Regions from separate parts of the Planococcus maritimus genome, predicted to be linked through region 1. Evidence: riboswitches for the same ligand, from Rfam matches in the RefSeq annotation. Region 1 holds a riboswitch; each other region holds the start of a gene.
The links. A riboswitch is a leader RNA that binds a small molecule or an ion and turns the genes downstream of it on or off. The one in region 1 is predicted to bind S-adenosylmethionine.

Region 1 (3,648 bases):
TGTGGGACTAGCGGGTTTGAGAGACCCCGCAGGAACGCAGTGACGAGGAGGCTCGATTCCCGCCCCACGGAAAGCGAGCGATAAGCTTCGGAAAATACGTCTTCTTAACTTTCTCGACAATCAAAAGGGTCTCTCCTTCATCATTAAGGAGAGACTCTTTTTAGCTCATAGTTTGAAACGGTTGAGTGAGAAGGGGCCGATGTCGAATTCGGTGTGGCCGTCTGTGGCCAATTGGCTCAACACTTCGCCCATGACGCTGCCGAATTTAAAGCCGTGGCCGGTAAAGCCGCAGGCGAAAATGACGCGCTCGTTGTCCGGATGGCGGTCGATGATGAAGTTATGGTCGTCCGAGACAGTGTATAAACAAGTTTTGCCTTGTTTCAACTCTCCGCTCGCTTCCGGCATATACAGGTCCAAGAATCTTCTTAAGTCGCCTTCATCCAATTCGTATTGCCCGAAGTTCTGGGTTTGTTCGTCCGGGTCGATTGGCTGCCCGCCGTCCGACCGTCCGACTTTTACGCCAGCGCCGTCGATGCTCGGGAAGCCGTAGAACATCATCTCGGGACCTTCCACAAAAAACCCCGGAAATTGATCGGCATCGTACATCTCCGGTGCTTCAAACCAGCCGACCGCTTTGCGCGTCGGTTGGATCGGCAATTGCAGGTCCGGCAACAGTTTCTTCGCCCAAGCCCCAGCTGTAACGATCACTTTTTCAGCATAGAAAACACCGTGCGCGGTAGAAATTTTCACGTGATCCCCTTCCTGTATATCGATGTGCTGGACGGGTGTATTCGGCACATAGTGAACGCCGTTTTCAAGCGCCAGTTTTTTGTAAGCACGGATGGCATTTTCGCTGTACAACACGCCTGCCTGTTCCTCAAAGCAGCCGATGAAATGCTCGGGCACAGTGAAGCCAGGCCACCTTTCCTGGATGGCGCCGCTGCTCAATATTTCGAGCGGCAAGCCGTAGCTATTGGCGGCTGCGATGCTTTCGAGCAGAAAAGAGGAGTCTTGCGGGCCGAGTCCGATGACCCCGGTCTTGTCGAACACCTTGTAGCCGGTCTGCTTCTCCAAGTCTTCCCATAATTGCTGCGCGCGCAACACTAACCTAACGTAATGCCTGCCTTCCCCGTAGGCATGGCGGATCAATCGTGTGTCTCCGTGATGGCTGCCGTTCGCATGGGGTGGGTCGAATGCATCGATCACCAATGTCTTCTTGCCTTGCTGTGCCAAAAAGGCGCCGGCGGCCATGCCCATCGTGCCGGCACCGACAATGGCGACATCAAAAACAGTTTCTTCGCTCATCTTGTGTTCACTCCGCTCTTGTATTGGATACATGCCGCCCCGAAGCCCGGCAGCAATGGAATATTAAATCGATGGTATGCAATCCGGCAGGCTTTGTCAATTTCCTCCTGAATTTTTATGCGGAATTTTGATTTATTTTCAAAAAGAGTTTGACAGCAAGGGCTATCTCAAATACTATCGTTAATATGTTAAAAAAATTAAATAACTTATCCAGAGAGACTGAGGGACAGGCCCTATGACGTCCAGCAACCATCATGTTCATGAGAGGTGCTAATTCCTGCAGGATGTATTCATTCTGAGAGATAAGAAATTGGTCAAAGCCTCTTTCCTATTGAAAGAGGCTTTTTTGCATCCAAAAACGGGAAGGGCGCTTGAAAAAGGCCAGGAAGTCTACTGAAACCATAAAAAATCGCATTCAAAAAGGAGCTTGAACCATGAAAAGAAATGCTTACGTAATCGCAACCGCCTGCTTAGTGGGGCTTGCCGGGGCACTAGCCGGCTGTTCGTCGGGAGAGACAGCAAACGCTGACGGAGACCAAGTGATACGCGTTGGGACACAAAATGACTATCCGCCTTTCGCTTTCGCGGATGACGCCAACCAATTGACGGGCTACGACGTGGACATGATGAAAGCCGTCGATGAACAATTGGACGGCTACACGTTCGAATATGTCGCTGTGCCGTGGGACAGCATGTTCCTCGCACTCGAGTCGAATAAAATCCAGGCCATCGCCGACCAAGTGGCGAAAACGCCGGAACGCCAAGAAAAGTATTTGTTCACCGATGAATCGTATTTCGCAGCGGAAACGGTCATTGCAGTAAAAGAAGGCCGCGAAGACATCCAAACGATTGAAGATTTGGAAGGCAAAGCGGTCGGGGCGTTGGCGGGCGATTCTTACACCTTATTGCTGGAGGAATATAACGAAACCGCCGCCGAGCCGATTGAATTGAAATACAGCGAAAGCGGTAACCCGTCGGAAATTCTGCAGGATGTGCAGAACGGCCGTGTCGACGCATACGTCAACGACCCGATCATGATGAACGCGGTACTGGAAAAAAATGAACTCGGCGTGGAGATTGTCGGCCAATCCTTAGTCAATGACGACATGGGAATCGTCTTGAAAGACGAAGAAAAAGGCCAGGAATTGAAGGCCTTGATTGACCCGATCTTGAAACAGCTGAAAGAAGACGGCACCTTGTCCGAACTGTCCGAGAAATGGACCGGCGGCGACTACATCCCTGAATAAGCTAGCGGAAGGACAGAGACAATGGAAAACTTACTGGATGTGAATTTCTTAATCGAGAGCTTTCCCGCCATCCTCTCCAGGCTGCCGGTTACGATCGGCATCGCAGTCGGCTCGCTGCTATTGAGTTTACTCATCGGCGTGGCTGCGGCATTGATCAAAATCTACAAAGTGCCTGTGCTGAGCGTCATCACGTCGATCTATATCTCCTTTATCCGAGGGACGCCTTTATTGGTTCAGATTTACCTGGTGTTTTACGGGATTCCGAAAATCATTTATTTTCTTCAGAGCGAATACGGCTGGCTTCAGTCGGCGGATGTCAATAGCATTGCCCCGGAATTCTATGCGCTGATGGCCTTTTCCATCAATTTGGGCGCGTATCTATCCGAGACGATCCGTTCGGCAATCGAATCGGTCGACCGCGGGCAGTTCGAAGCCGCCAAAGCGATTGGCATGACGCCTGTTCAGATGATGCTGAAGATCGTCTTTCCGCAAGCTCTGACGGTAGCGATCCCGAACCTTGGCAATATGTTCATCAGCACCATCAAAGACACTTCGCTCGTGTTCATCATCGGCGTCATCGATATCATGGGGCAGGCAAAAATCCTCGGCTCCCGGGGTTTGGCGTTCTTTGAAGTGTATATCGCCGTCTCGATCGTCTATTGGATCTTGTGCATTGCCGTCGAGCGCTTATTGGTGAAGATCGAGAAGCGTGCACGCAGATATGAAAGAGGGATTGCTTGATGATTAAATTAGAGAACTTGCATAAATATTACGACCGCCAGCATGTGTTGAAAGGCATCGATTTAACCGTCGAAAAAGGCGAAGTGGTGGCGGTCCTCGGGCCAAGCGGTTCTGGGAAGTCGACGCTGTTGCGCTGCATCAATTTTCTGGAAGATCCGACGAGCGGCATCGTGGAAATCGGTGGAAAGCGGGTGGATGCGGCGGCCGCTAAGAAAAAAGAAGTCTTCGCGCTCAGAACAGCAACAGGGATGGTGTTCCAGCAATACAACCTGTTCAAGAATCTGACCGTGCTACAAAATGTCTCCGTCGGTTTGACGAGCGTTAAGCGGATGAAAAAAAACACGGCTGACAAGAA
Region 2 (3,648 bases), 660 kb from region 1:
AGATTTGCCGACCTTCTACAGCAATAAAGATTGCTTCCTGACAGGCAGCGTCAGCTCCACGCTGAAAGAATGTTCGTTCGGCGTCACGGAAAATCCTGAACATGTCGTCGCACTCGTGGGCGGTTCGCATTCGGGGCATTGGTTCCCGGCACTTGAAGCTGTCGCAGAAGAGCTGAACATGCGCATCGATGTTTACAACAAAGATGCGTGCCGATTCTCAAGCGGCGATTTTGATGGCCAGCTGGATGACGCGTGCATGACCTGGAACGATAATTTGCAAGAACGCTTGATGGCAGAGCCGCCTGATTTGATCTTTACCACAGCAACGGTAAATTCAGGAGATACGGTGCCAAAAGGTTACATCAATAAATGGAAAGAATTCGAAGGCGTGGCGGAGATCTTTGCCGTGCGCGACAATCCGCGTATGAAAACCGATCCGACGATCTGCCTTGATGGTTCGAGCGTAGAAGAATGTTCGGTTGAGCGCAGTAAAGGCCTTGCGGATGTCGTGCCATGGGAAAACACGGAAGGCATTCCGGACAACGTCACGTTTGCCGATATGTCCGAGTATTTCTGTACAGACGATACGTGCCCGCCAGTTGTGGGCAATGTATTGGTATATCGCGATAAGCACCATTTAACGACGCTGTATTCGCAAACGATGGGGCCGGCATTGAAAGAACATCTCGAACCGGCTCTTGAAAATTTAAACTGATGAATACCGAACGCCCCCGGAAGCTTAGCCTTCCGGGGGCGTTTTTCGATTGGCGCTTTGTGCAGGGGAAATGAAGGGCGTGTCGAAAGAGTTACGAAGGAATGCGCAGCAAAATCGGAAAGGGGTATGGGACATGAAACGCATATGGCCGATTTTAGCATTGACATCACTCGGAGCATACGGGGCTTATCGAAAGTACAAAGACATGACGCGGCTTATCAAGCCGACATGGCCGGAAGTCCGGCATGCCGGCGAAGTGGAAGAGGCGAGGACGGCGCATCTGCCAAAACCGATCGCCAAATGGCTGGAGACGATCGGCGCAGTCGGCCGTGAGCAGGTGATGGGCGTTTATGTAAAGCAAGTGGGCTGGATGAAGACCAAACCTGACCAGGAAGAATGGACCGAATCGACTGCTGAGCAATATAGCTTTGTCGAACCGCCATCGTTTTATTGGAAAGCGCGCATGAAAATCGATGGCCTATTCGTTACCGGATCCGATAGTTTCCGTGACGGCCGTGCAGGCATGCGCATCCGCTTTGCGGGGCTGGTGCCGATCAACCGGGCGATTCCGGACGGCAAGCGTGATGAATCGGCACTTCAGCGCTTTTTAATGGAGATGGTCTGGCTGCCAGGACTGGCTTTTAGCCCGTACGTGCGTTTTTTCAATAGCAGTGAACGATCCGTGGAAGCCGAGATGAGCTATAACGGGTCGACCGCCAATGTCACCTTCGAGTTTGATGAATCTGGGCGCATGAAACGAGCGCGGGCGATGCGCTATAAAGATATTGGTGAAGAGGCCAAGCGCTTGCCATGCATCGCCGAAGTGCACGAATGGCAAATAATCGACGGCATCGAAATGCCAAGACGCGTCGATATTACATGGATCATCGATGGCAAACCCTTCACTTGGTATAAATTTACCGTCGAGCAAGCCGCCTTCAACCCGCGGGTGCCGGATGCCTGGTAAGTAAGTGGGGGATTTAACAGAAAGTTTGTTGTTTTTTGATAAATTTTCTTGACCCAAATCACCTCAGGGGGTATCATGTGGAAATACTTAAAATTGAATAGTGAATTCTTATCTAGAGAAGTCGAGGGACTGGCCCGATGACGCTTCAGCAACCAGCCACTAAGGTCAGGTGCTAATTCCAGCAGGCACACGCCTGGCAGATGAAAAGGAACGAGTTCGATATCGTAAAGCCTTCTTTTTCATGGAAGGCTTTTTTTGTTTCATATCGATGCGTCCGCAGCTGCATGGCAAATCAACCGGAGGAGGACGAATCATGTTATTAGATGAATTGAACAAACGGATGCTGACGGCGGATGGAGCCATGGGGACATTGCTGTACTCGTACGGCATCGAATATTGCAACGAGGAACTGAATATCCAGCGCCCCGAAGTGATCGAGAAAATTCATCGTGATTACATCGCGGCGGGAGCGGACATTATCCAAACGAACACATACGGGGCAAATGCCCACAAACTGGCTCGCTACGGGCTAGAAGATCAGGTAGAGTCGATCAATAAAGCAGCGATGGCCATCGCCCGTAAAGCCGCAAAAGATAGCGGGCAGTTTGTGCTCGGCACGATCGGCGGCATTCGCGGCATTCGTAAAAGCGATGCGACATTGGACGAAATCGTCGCCATGGTTGACCAGCAAGCGCAGCACCTGTTATCCGGCGATCCGGACGGTTTATTGCTCGAGACGTATTATGATTTCGAGGAACTCGCAGCGACCGTTACTCATTTAAAAAAATTGACCGACGCGCCGCTCATTGCCCAGTTGTCAATGCATGAACCGGGCATTTTGCAAAATGGCATGAATTTGAACGAAGGCTTGAAACGTCTTGACGCACTCGGTGCAGAAATCGTCGGCGTCAACTGCCGTCTTGGCCCGCACCATACAATCCAGGCGTTCGAAGGCGTCGAACTGCCGGAAAAAGCGTTTTTATCGGCTTATCCGAACGCCTCACTCCTCGATATCGAAGACGGGCGCATTGTCTATGAATCAGAAGCCGATTATTTTGGCCGTGCAGCGCTGCTGTTGCGCGAAGAAGGCGTGCGCCTTATCGGTGGCTGTTGCGGCACGACGCCGAAACATATCGAAGCGGTCAAAAAACGCATCGGTCACTTGCAGCCGATCACTGAAAAGAAAGTCGAAGAGAAAAAGCCGATTGTCATTCGCGAAGCAGAAGCCTTGAAAGACAAGCCTTTGCACGAAAAAGCAAAAACCGAGCGGACGATCATCGTCGAGCTGGATACACCGCGCCATTTGGAAATCGATAAATTTCTCGAGGGGTCTAAAGCATTGGACGCGGAAGGCATCGATGCTATCACGATGGCCGATAATTCACTCGCGTCGCCGCGTATCAGCAATATGGCGATGGGCTCGATCCTCAAGCACCAGCAAGATGTCAGACCTCTTGCGCATATTACGTGCCGCGACCGCAATTTGATCGGCCTGCAATCGCATTTAATGGGGCTCGACGCACTAGGTATCCACGATATACTCGCCGTCACGGGCGACCCAACAAAAGTCGGCGATTTCCCGGGCGCGACGAGCGTTTATGATGTATCGAGCCTGGAATTGATCCAACTCATCAAAAAGCTCAACGAAGGCATTTCGTTTTCTGGCAAGCCGCTGCGGAAAAAGGCGAATTTCTCGGTTGCCGCGGCATTCAACCCGAATGTCCGTGTCGTCGAGCGTGCAGTCGCGAGACTTGAGAAGAAAATCGAAGCTGGCGCGGATTATTTCATTTCGCAGCCTGTTTATACGAAAGAGAAAATCATCGAAATCCATGAGGCGACAAAGCATCTCGAGACACCGATTTTCCTCGGGGTTATGCCGCTGACGAGCATACGCAGCGCCGATTTTCTACACAATGAAGTGCCGGGTATCAAATTGTCGGAAGAGGCACTGGATCGCATGAGGGCT
Region 3 (3,648 bases), 650 kb from region 1:
GCCGATTGTATACCACAAAGTCGACAAGCCGTATGTATACGCCCATCCGGGAACGCCCAGAAACAAATTCGCACTGGCGTAAGACGCGCCGAAACTCATGCCGACAACTGCCGGATTGACTTTGCCTTTGGCGATTGCAAAGCCTTTCATCGATCCGCTATGGGCTTTGCCTTTTTTGCCGAGCCATGTGGTTAACGCAAAATAGCCGACAAGCATAACGATTATGAATGGCAATAGCCACGACGTTTCATCTCCCATGGCGCTCGCCTCCTTTCGGTTTTGGGTAAAGTTTATTCCATAAAGTCAGTCCTGCTGCCCAAAAGACGGCGACGGCGATCCAGTAAGCTGTCAGCATATCGATTCCTCCCTTAGTTTCCGGCTAGTTCGTGCAAATGCTTGAAGTTTTTGCCCGGATGATTGTCCTTCAACTGCGCTTGGCCTTTGCCATAGATTTTCTCGCGGTACGTACCTTCCGCATATTCCGTTTGGACGAGCCCGCGTTCCTGTAAAACCGGCACGACCAGTTCAACAAAATCCTCGAAGCTTCCCGGGGCAAGTGTATACGCTAAATTAAAGCCATCGACGCCTGTTTCATCTCTCCAGCGCTCGACTTCATCCGCCACTTGCTCAGGCGTTCCGACCGCGACCGGCCCGCGTCCCCCGATGCCGACAAATGTCGCGAGCTCCCCAATCGTCCATTTTCTGTCCGGATCCGCACGCGTGAACACTTCAACCGCTGACTGCATGGCGTTGCTTTGGATGTATTCGAGCGTGTCTTCTGGATCGTATCCGGAAAAATCGATGCCGGTCCAGCCGCTTAAGAGCGCGAGCGCCCCTTCGTAGCTGACATGGCTTTTCAAAGTTTCGTATTTTTCTTGTGCTTCTTCTTCGGTCTTCCCGACAATGGCCGTAAAGGTCGTATAGACGAGCACATCTTCCGGGTCGCGCCCATTCGCTTGGATGCGTTCACGCAGCGCATCGACGCCTTTTTTCACAATGGGAATGGTCGGCCCTGCCGTAAACACCGATTCGGCGTGCTTCGAGGCGAATTCCCGTCCGCGCGGCGAAGCCCCTGCCTGGAACAAGACCGGCGTGCGCTGGGGCGACGGTTCCGATAGATGCGCTCCCGGCACTTTAAAGTAATTGCCTTCGTGGCCGATATCATGCACTTTGGACGGGTCGGTATAGACTTTCGACTGTTTGTCGCGCACGACCGCACCGTCTTCCCAGCTGCCTTCCCATAATTTATAGCAAACGTCCAAATACTCGGCGGCGAATTCGTAACGTTCATCATGGCTCATCTGGTCATCGAGCCCGATATTGACTGCGGCGCTTTTCAAATAGGAAGTGACGACGTTCCAGCCGATGCGCCCTTTGGTCAGATGGTCGAGTGTCGACATGCGCCGCGCGAACGTATAAGGGTGTTCGTGGCTGACAGAGGCCGTCACCCCGAAACTCAAATGCTCAGTCACCGATGACATGAGCGGCACGACTAGTAGCGGATCGTTGACCGGCGTTTGCACGGCATTGCGAAGTGCCGCATCGCGCGTGCCGCCGTAAACATCATAGGTCCCGAGCACATCAGCCAGGAACACCGCGTCGAACTTCCCTTTTTCCAATAGCTTCGCAAGCTCAATCCAGTATTCGCTGTCCTTGTATGTATGCGAACGATCGTCTTCGTGAAGCCACAATCCCGGCGACTGGTGCCCACCTGCGCACACCATCTCAAATGCGTTCAAATAAATCCGTTTCTTCGTCATCGTCTAATTCCTCCTTTTGAAATTATGATTTCCGCAGTTCCTGGAACATAAAAATAGCCCTCTTTTCTCGGAAAATGAGAAAAGAGGGCTATTTGAAATGCCGGGTCCGCTCTCTTATCTCCCAAGGAATCTCTCCTTGCTGGAAGTAGCACCTTCCTGATTAAATCAGGGGTTGCTGAAGCGTCATCGGGCCAGTCCCTCGGCTTCTCTGGATAAGATTATGAAATTAATTAATCCCTATCTTAGTACTAGGAAATATAGAAGTCAACCGAATATTGTAAATTTTTCTTCATTTTTCATTTTGTACTCTAACATGAGCTATTCCATCCCGTCGATTTCTTCTGCCGAATGAAAATGATCTGCGAACACGGTGCTTTCCAGATTGCCGATATCGACCGCTATTGGTTCAAGCAGCACAGACGGCACTTCGCTTTTCCCATTATTGATGCTGGCAGTCGGCTCGATGGCATTCCCTTGCGCCAAATCGACTGCAAGCGCTGCGACACGCTCTGATAATTGCTGAATCGGTTTATAGACGGTCATCGTTTGCGTGCCATCGACGATACGTTGCACGGCGGCGAGTTCTGCGTCTTGCCCTGCGACCGGGATAGCCCCGGCGAGTCCTTTCTGTGCAAGTGCCTCGATCGCCCCGCCAGCCGTCGCGTCATTGGCCGCGATGACGGCATCAATTTGATTGCCGTTGATCTCCAGAGCCTCTAACATATGGGCAAATGCTTGTTCCGGCGCCCAATCCTCTGTCCACTCATCATAAATGATATGGATGTCGCCGCGTTCAATCGCCGGTTGCAGCACGTCAAATACGCCTTTTTTCAATAAATGCGCATTATTGTCAGTCGGAGCGCCGCCAATGTAGACATAATTGCCTTCCGGAACCAGTTCCAGCATTTCTTCAGCTTGCAGCTCTCCCACTTTTTCATTGTCGAAAGAGACGTATAAATCGATTTCCGCATTTTTCACGAGACGATCGTAAGCGATCACTTTGATGCCCGCTCCATGCGCTTTGTGGACAATCGCTGCGGTCGCTTCCGCGTTATGCGGCACAATGACCAACAAATCAATGCCTTCCTGGATCATTTCTTCGGCTTGGGCAATCTGCAGCGCATCATCCCCGTTCGCTGCGGCAATCTCCACTTCCAGTCCGCGCGATTCGATCGCTTGCTCGAACAACTCTCGGTCTTTCAGCCAACGCTCTTCTTTCAAGGTATCCATCGCAAAGCCGATTTTCAATGGCTCTTCATCTTGTACCGTTTCGTCTTCTTTGAACACGCTTTTTTCAGGGAGCTTTGCCTCTTCCTGGCAACCCGACACCAAAACGCTGATGCTGATTAACAATGATATCCGCATGAGCAGCTTCATGTGCTGATCCCTTGTCTGCGTTTTGAATTCAGCAGGTTCGAGCGATATTCCGTCGGGGACAGCTCAGTCATTTTCTTAAATACTTTGCTGAAGTAATTGGGCTCATGGTACCCGACTTCTAAGGCAATCGCCTTCAAGCTGATTTCCGGGTCTGCCAATAGTTTCTTGGCTTTCCCCATCCGGCATTCCGTTAGAAAGTCGATGTAATTAATGCCCAGCTTTTCCTTGAATAATTTGCTGATATAGATAGGGCTTAAATCCACTTTTCTTGCCAGCACTTCCAATGAAATATCTTCATGGGAATGCTCGGTAATGAATTGCTTAATTTGGTGGATTTTATCAAATTCCAGCCGGTTGAAATGCATATCGTAATTTTGCTTTAACACATTGATCAAATCCGAAGTTTCCATCATTAATTGACGATAATCTGTAACCGGAACTACATAATAAGGTGCGTCTGTCTCAACTCCTAACTCAGCCATGATCCGGTTGGAGAGCCAAACCCATTCAA
Region 4 (3,648 bases), 360 kb from region 1:
AAACCGTGTGCTGGAACAAGTTGGCGTCGATCTCCCCGTTGTTCAACGCATTATTCGGCTGGATATAATCACTGAATTCGATTGTTTCCACCGTGTAGCCCTTTTCTTCAAGTGACGGCACAATGGCCGCGTTCAGCATATCGCTATAAGGGCCGGCTGTCGCGCCTAGTTTGATGTCTTTCGACGCTTCGCCGCCTTCAGTTCCTGAATCTGTTTCTTCTCCGCCGCACGCGGCTAGTGCAAGTGCGCTCGCTGCCAATATCCATGTAAGTTTTTTCATGTCTTTCTCTCCTTATCGTTTATCCAGTTTTTTGGCTGTAAAGTCGCCGGCTTGTTGAATCAATTGAACGAGCACGATCAAGATGACCACTGTCACAACCATGATTGTATTGTCATATCGGTAATAACCGAAACGGATGGCCAAATCGCCGATACCGCCGCCGCCGACTACGCCCGCCATCGCTGAATAGGCGATTAGGCTGATGACCGTCAGCGTAACGCCTTGGATCAGGCTCGCTTTTGCTTCCGGTAAGAGTACGTCTTTAATGATCATCCACGGCGTGGCACCGACGGCGATCGCCGCTTCGATGACGCCTTTATCGATATCCCGAAGCGCCGTTTCCACAATGCGTGCGAAAAACGGAATCGCTGCAACCGATAAGGAAACGCTCGCTGCAATCGGCCCGATCGTTGTACCCGTGATCAATTGCGTCAATGGAATGAGCGCTACCAGCAAAATGATGAAAGGGATCGAGCGGACGATATTGACGATAAACCCGATGACCGAATTGACCGGCCGGTTTTCCCAGAACAAGCCCCGGTCTGTGATGAATAGCAAGATGCCAAGAGGCAAGCCGATGATCAATGCCACGGCCAATGAAATGCCGATCATGATCAGGGTCTGATAAAACGCTACTTGGATCTCCGGCCACAAATCAATAATTCTTTCCCATTCAATCCCCATGCTTCATCACCTCCGCAATTGCATTGCGTTGTTCTAGATACCTAATTGCCTCGCCTACTTGCGCTTGGCCGCCTTTCAGTTCCATGACAAAAATTCCAAGCGGCAGCTCCTGTATGTATTCAATCGCACCGTGCAGGAAATTGCCTTTGACCGGATAGCTTTGCAGCATGTCCGAAATAATCCCTTCCCCGGCGACTTCACCTTTGAACAATACTTTGACAATCGTGCCGTCGCAGCGTGCAAGAATTTCTTCCGGCACATTAAATGACACGACGCTCGAGATAAATTCTTTTGTCAAAGCCGTTTTCGGATCGGCGAAGATATCGTAGACGCGCCCTTCTTCGATGACGCGCCCTCCTTGCATGACCGCCATACGGTCGCAAATTTCCTTGACGACGTTCATTTCATGGGTGATCAGCACAATCGTGATATTGAGCTTGCGATTGATGTCTTTCAATAAACGCAAAATCGATAAGGTCGTGTTCGGGTCAAGTGCAGAAGTCGCTTCATCGCATAACAGCACGGCCGGTTCATTGGCGAGTGCTCGGGCGATGCCGACACGCTGCTTTTGCCCGCCGCTCAGCTGTGCGGGATAGACATCGCGTTTATCCGACAAGCCGACCATTTCCAGCAGCTCATCGACGCGCGTGCCGATTTTCTTGCTCGGCGTGCCCGCTGCGCGCAGGGCGAAGGAAATGTTTTCCGCAACTGTTTTTTGGCTGATTAGATAAAAGTGCTGGAAAATCATGCCGATTTTCAGGCGCGCTTTGCGCAATCCGTCACCGCTCAGCTTCGTTAAATCCTGCCCATCAACTCTCACCGTCCCGGATGTCGGGCGTTCGAGCAAATTGATGCAGCGAATCAGCGAGCTCTTGCCCGCTCCCGAATAGCCGACAATGCCGAAAATCTCCCCGGTCTTCACTTCTAAGCTGACATCGTCCACGCCATTGACCGTACCGTGCTTGGTTTGATAAGTTTTGCTCAATTGTTCGATTTGAATCATGCTGTCCACTCCCCCAGGCAAATAAAAAATGTCTCTTTTTTTATCAAAAAGAGACATCGAAAATGAAAATTCCGACTTATCTTTCAGAATGGCATCCATTCTGCAGGAATTGGCACCTTCCCATTATATGGGGGTTGCCGGACGTCATAGGGCCTTACCCTCGGTCTCTCTTGATAAGCGTGCGTATTTGGTTGTTTTCCATACTACCTGCACGGGGACAGTATTGTCAATGCGATTTTTCAAACTTTTTGTATAACTCGACGCGCCGGTCATCGAATACCGGGATACGGCCCCGTACTTCGTCGACTTCTAACAGGTCGATTTCAGTGTAGCCGATGCCTTCGTCTTGCCCCATGTCCATCCGCACTTCCCCCCACGGTGCAATGACCATCGAATGGCCGCCGAACTCATTTTTCGGGTCACTGCCGATGCGGTTTACGGCGATGATGAAGCATTGGTTTTCGATCGCTCGCGCCTGCAGCAGAATACGCCAATGGTCGATTCGCGCTGCCGGCCATTCAGCTGGCACGAAAATTGCCTTCGCCCCGTTCAGCGCTTGTGCGCGCAACCATTCCGGGAAACGGATGTCGTAACAGATGACGCCGCCATAGGTTTCGCCATCCAACTTGAATGTGCCGAGCGATCCGCCTTCTTCGAGATGGATATGTTCATCCATCAAGCCAAAGCGATGCGCTTTATCGTATTCCGAGACGAGTTCTCCAGTCGAATCGGCTACATACATCGTGTTGTAAAAACCGCCGTCTTTCTTAGTCGAAACCGAACCCCCGACGATATGGACGTCCCGTTCTTTCGCAAATTGCTGCAACAATTTCATGGTTCGGCCATCACGGTCCGCAAGCTCCTCAAGCTGTGTCAATGCGTATCCCGTGTTCCACATTTCAGGCAACACGATGATTTCCGCCCCGTTTTCTGCGGCTTCTTCCAAATAATCTTTCACACGTTGAAAATTCGTTTCCGGGTCGCCAAACGCGATATTCATCTGCACACAAGCGATTTTCATGTTCTCTCCCCCTGTAGACAGTTTAGATTAAACTCTATAAGATTTGATGTAGATGTGCAATTATTTAGAAAACAAGGAGGATTCCATGGACTTTTCAAATCGCTTACACAATCTTCCAGATCAATTTTTCGCTACGCTCGTTGCGAAAGCTTCAAAAGCGATCGAAGAAGGGCGCGACGTCATCAATCTGGGCCAGGGAAATCCTGACCAGCCGACACCGCCGCATATCGTCAAGGCTATGCAAACAGCAGTAGCCGATCCGAAAACACACCGTTACTCACCATTTCGCGGGCTTGGTACATTACGAAAAGCCGCTGCCGATTTTTATAAACGGGAATACGGCGTCGACATCGATCCGGATTTGGAAGTCGCTATTCTTTCCGGCACAAAAATCGGCTTTGTCGAATTGCCGATTGCCCTTCTGAACCCTGGCGACTCTCTCTTACTGCCCGATCCAGGCTATCCGGATTATTTATCTGGCGCACCGCTTGCTGATATCACACTTGATTTGATGAAGCTCGAGCAGGCCAATAGCTATCTGCCCAACTATAACGATGTGTCAGAGTCGGTCCGAGAGCGCGCCAAACTGCTGTATTTGAACTACCCAAACAACCCGACCGGTGCTACTGCCGATCAGGCTTTTTTTGACGAGACCATTGA

Region 2: it holds a riboswitch for S-adenosylmethionine, as region 1 does, so the genes downstream of both, BBI11_RS03075 (bifunctional homocysteine S-methyltransferase/methylenetetrahydrofolate reductase) here and BBI11_RS15880 (transporter substrate-binding domain-containing protein) in region 1, are expected to answer to the same signal.
Region 3: it holds a riboswitch for S-adenosylmethionine, as region 1 does, so the genes downstream of both, BBI11_RS03040 (LLM class flavin-dependent oxidoreductase) here and BBI11_RS15880 (transporter substrate-binding domain-containing protein) in region 1, are expected to answer to the same signal.
Region 4: it holds a riboswitch for S-adenosylmethionine, as region 1 does, so the genes downstream of both, BBI11_RS14120 (methionine ABC transporter ATP-binding protein) here and BBI11_RS15880 (transporter substrate-binding domain-containing protein) in region 1, are expected to answer to the same signal.

What each region holds. Positions count from the first base shown of each region.
Region 1 covers NZ_CP016538.2:3,209,204-3,212,851, reverse strand. The annotation lists gene solA (N-methyl-L-tryptophan oxidase) at 166-1,305, opposite strand; SAM riboswitch class I at 1,509-1,614, shown strand; gene BBI11_RS15880 (transporter substrate-binding domain-containing protein) at 1,740-2,552, shown strand; gene BBI11_RS15875 (amino acid ABC transporter permease) at 2,574-3,293, shown strand; gene BBI11_RS15870 (amino acid ABC transporter ATP-binding protein) at 3,293-3,648, shown strand, end outside.
Region 2 covers NZ_CP016538.2:585,068-588,715, forward strand. The annotation lists gene BBI11_RS03065 (acyltransferase family protein) at 1-715, shown strand, start outside; gene BBI11_RS03070 (DUF6920 family protein) at 849-1,682, shown strand; SAM riboswitch class I at 1,788-1,889, shown strand; gene BBI11_RS03075 (bifunctional homocysteine S-methyltransferase/methylenetetrahydrofolate reductase) at 1,993-3,648, shown strand, end outside.
Region 3 covers NZ_CP016538.2:575,671-579,318, reverse strand. The annotation lists gene BBI11_RS03045 (sodium:solute symporter family transporter) at 1-258, opposite strand, end outside; gene BBI11_RS03040 (LLM class flavin-dependent oxidoreductase) at 369-1,760, opposite strand; SAM riboswitch class I at 1,872-1,979, opposite strand; gene BBI11_RS03035 (sugar ABC transporter substrate-binding protein) at 2,079-3,137, opposite strand; gene BBI11_RS03030 (response regulator transcription factor) at 3,134-3,648, opposite strand, start outside.
Region 4 covers NZ_CP016538.2:2,844,463-2,848,110, forward strand. The annotation lists gene BBI11_RS14110 (MetQ/NlpA family ABC transporter substrate-binding protein) at 1-280, opposite strand, end outside; gene BBI11_RS14115 (methionine ABC transporter permease) at 293-964, opposite strand; gene BBI11_RS14120 (methionine ABC transporter ATP-binding protein) at 954-1,967, opposite strand; SAM riboswitch class I at 2,041-2,147, opposite strand; gene BBI11_RS14125 (carbon-nitrogen family hydrolase) at 2,194-2,988, opposite strand; gene BBI11_RS14130 (pyridoxal phosphate-dependent aminotransferase) at 3,074-3,648, shown strand, end outside.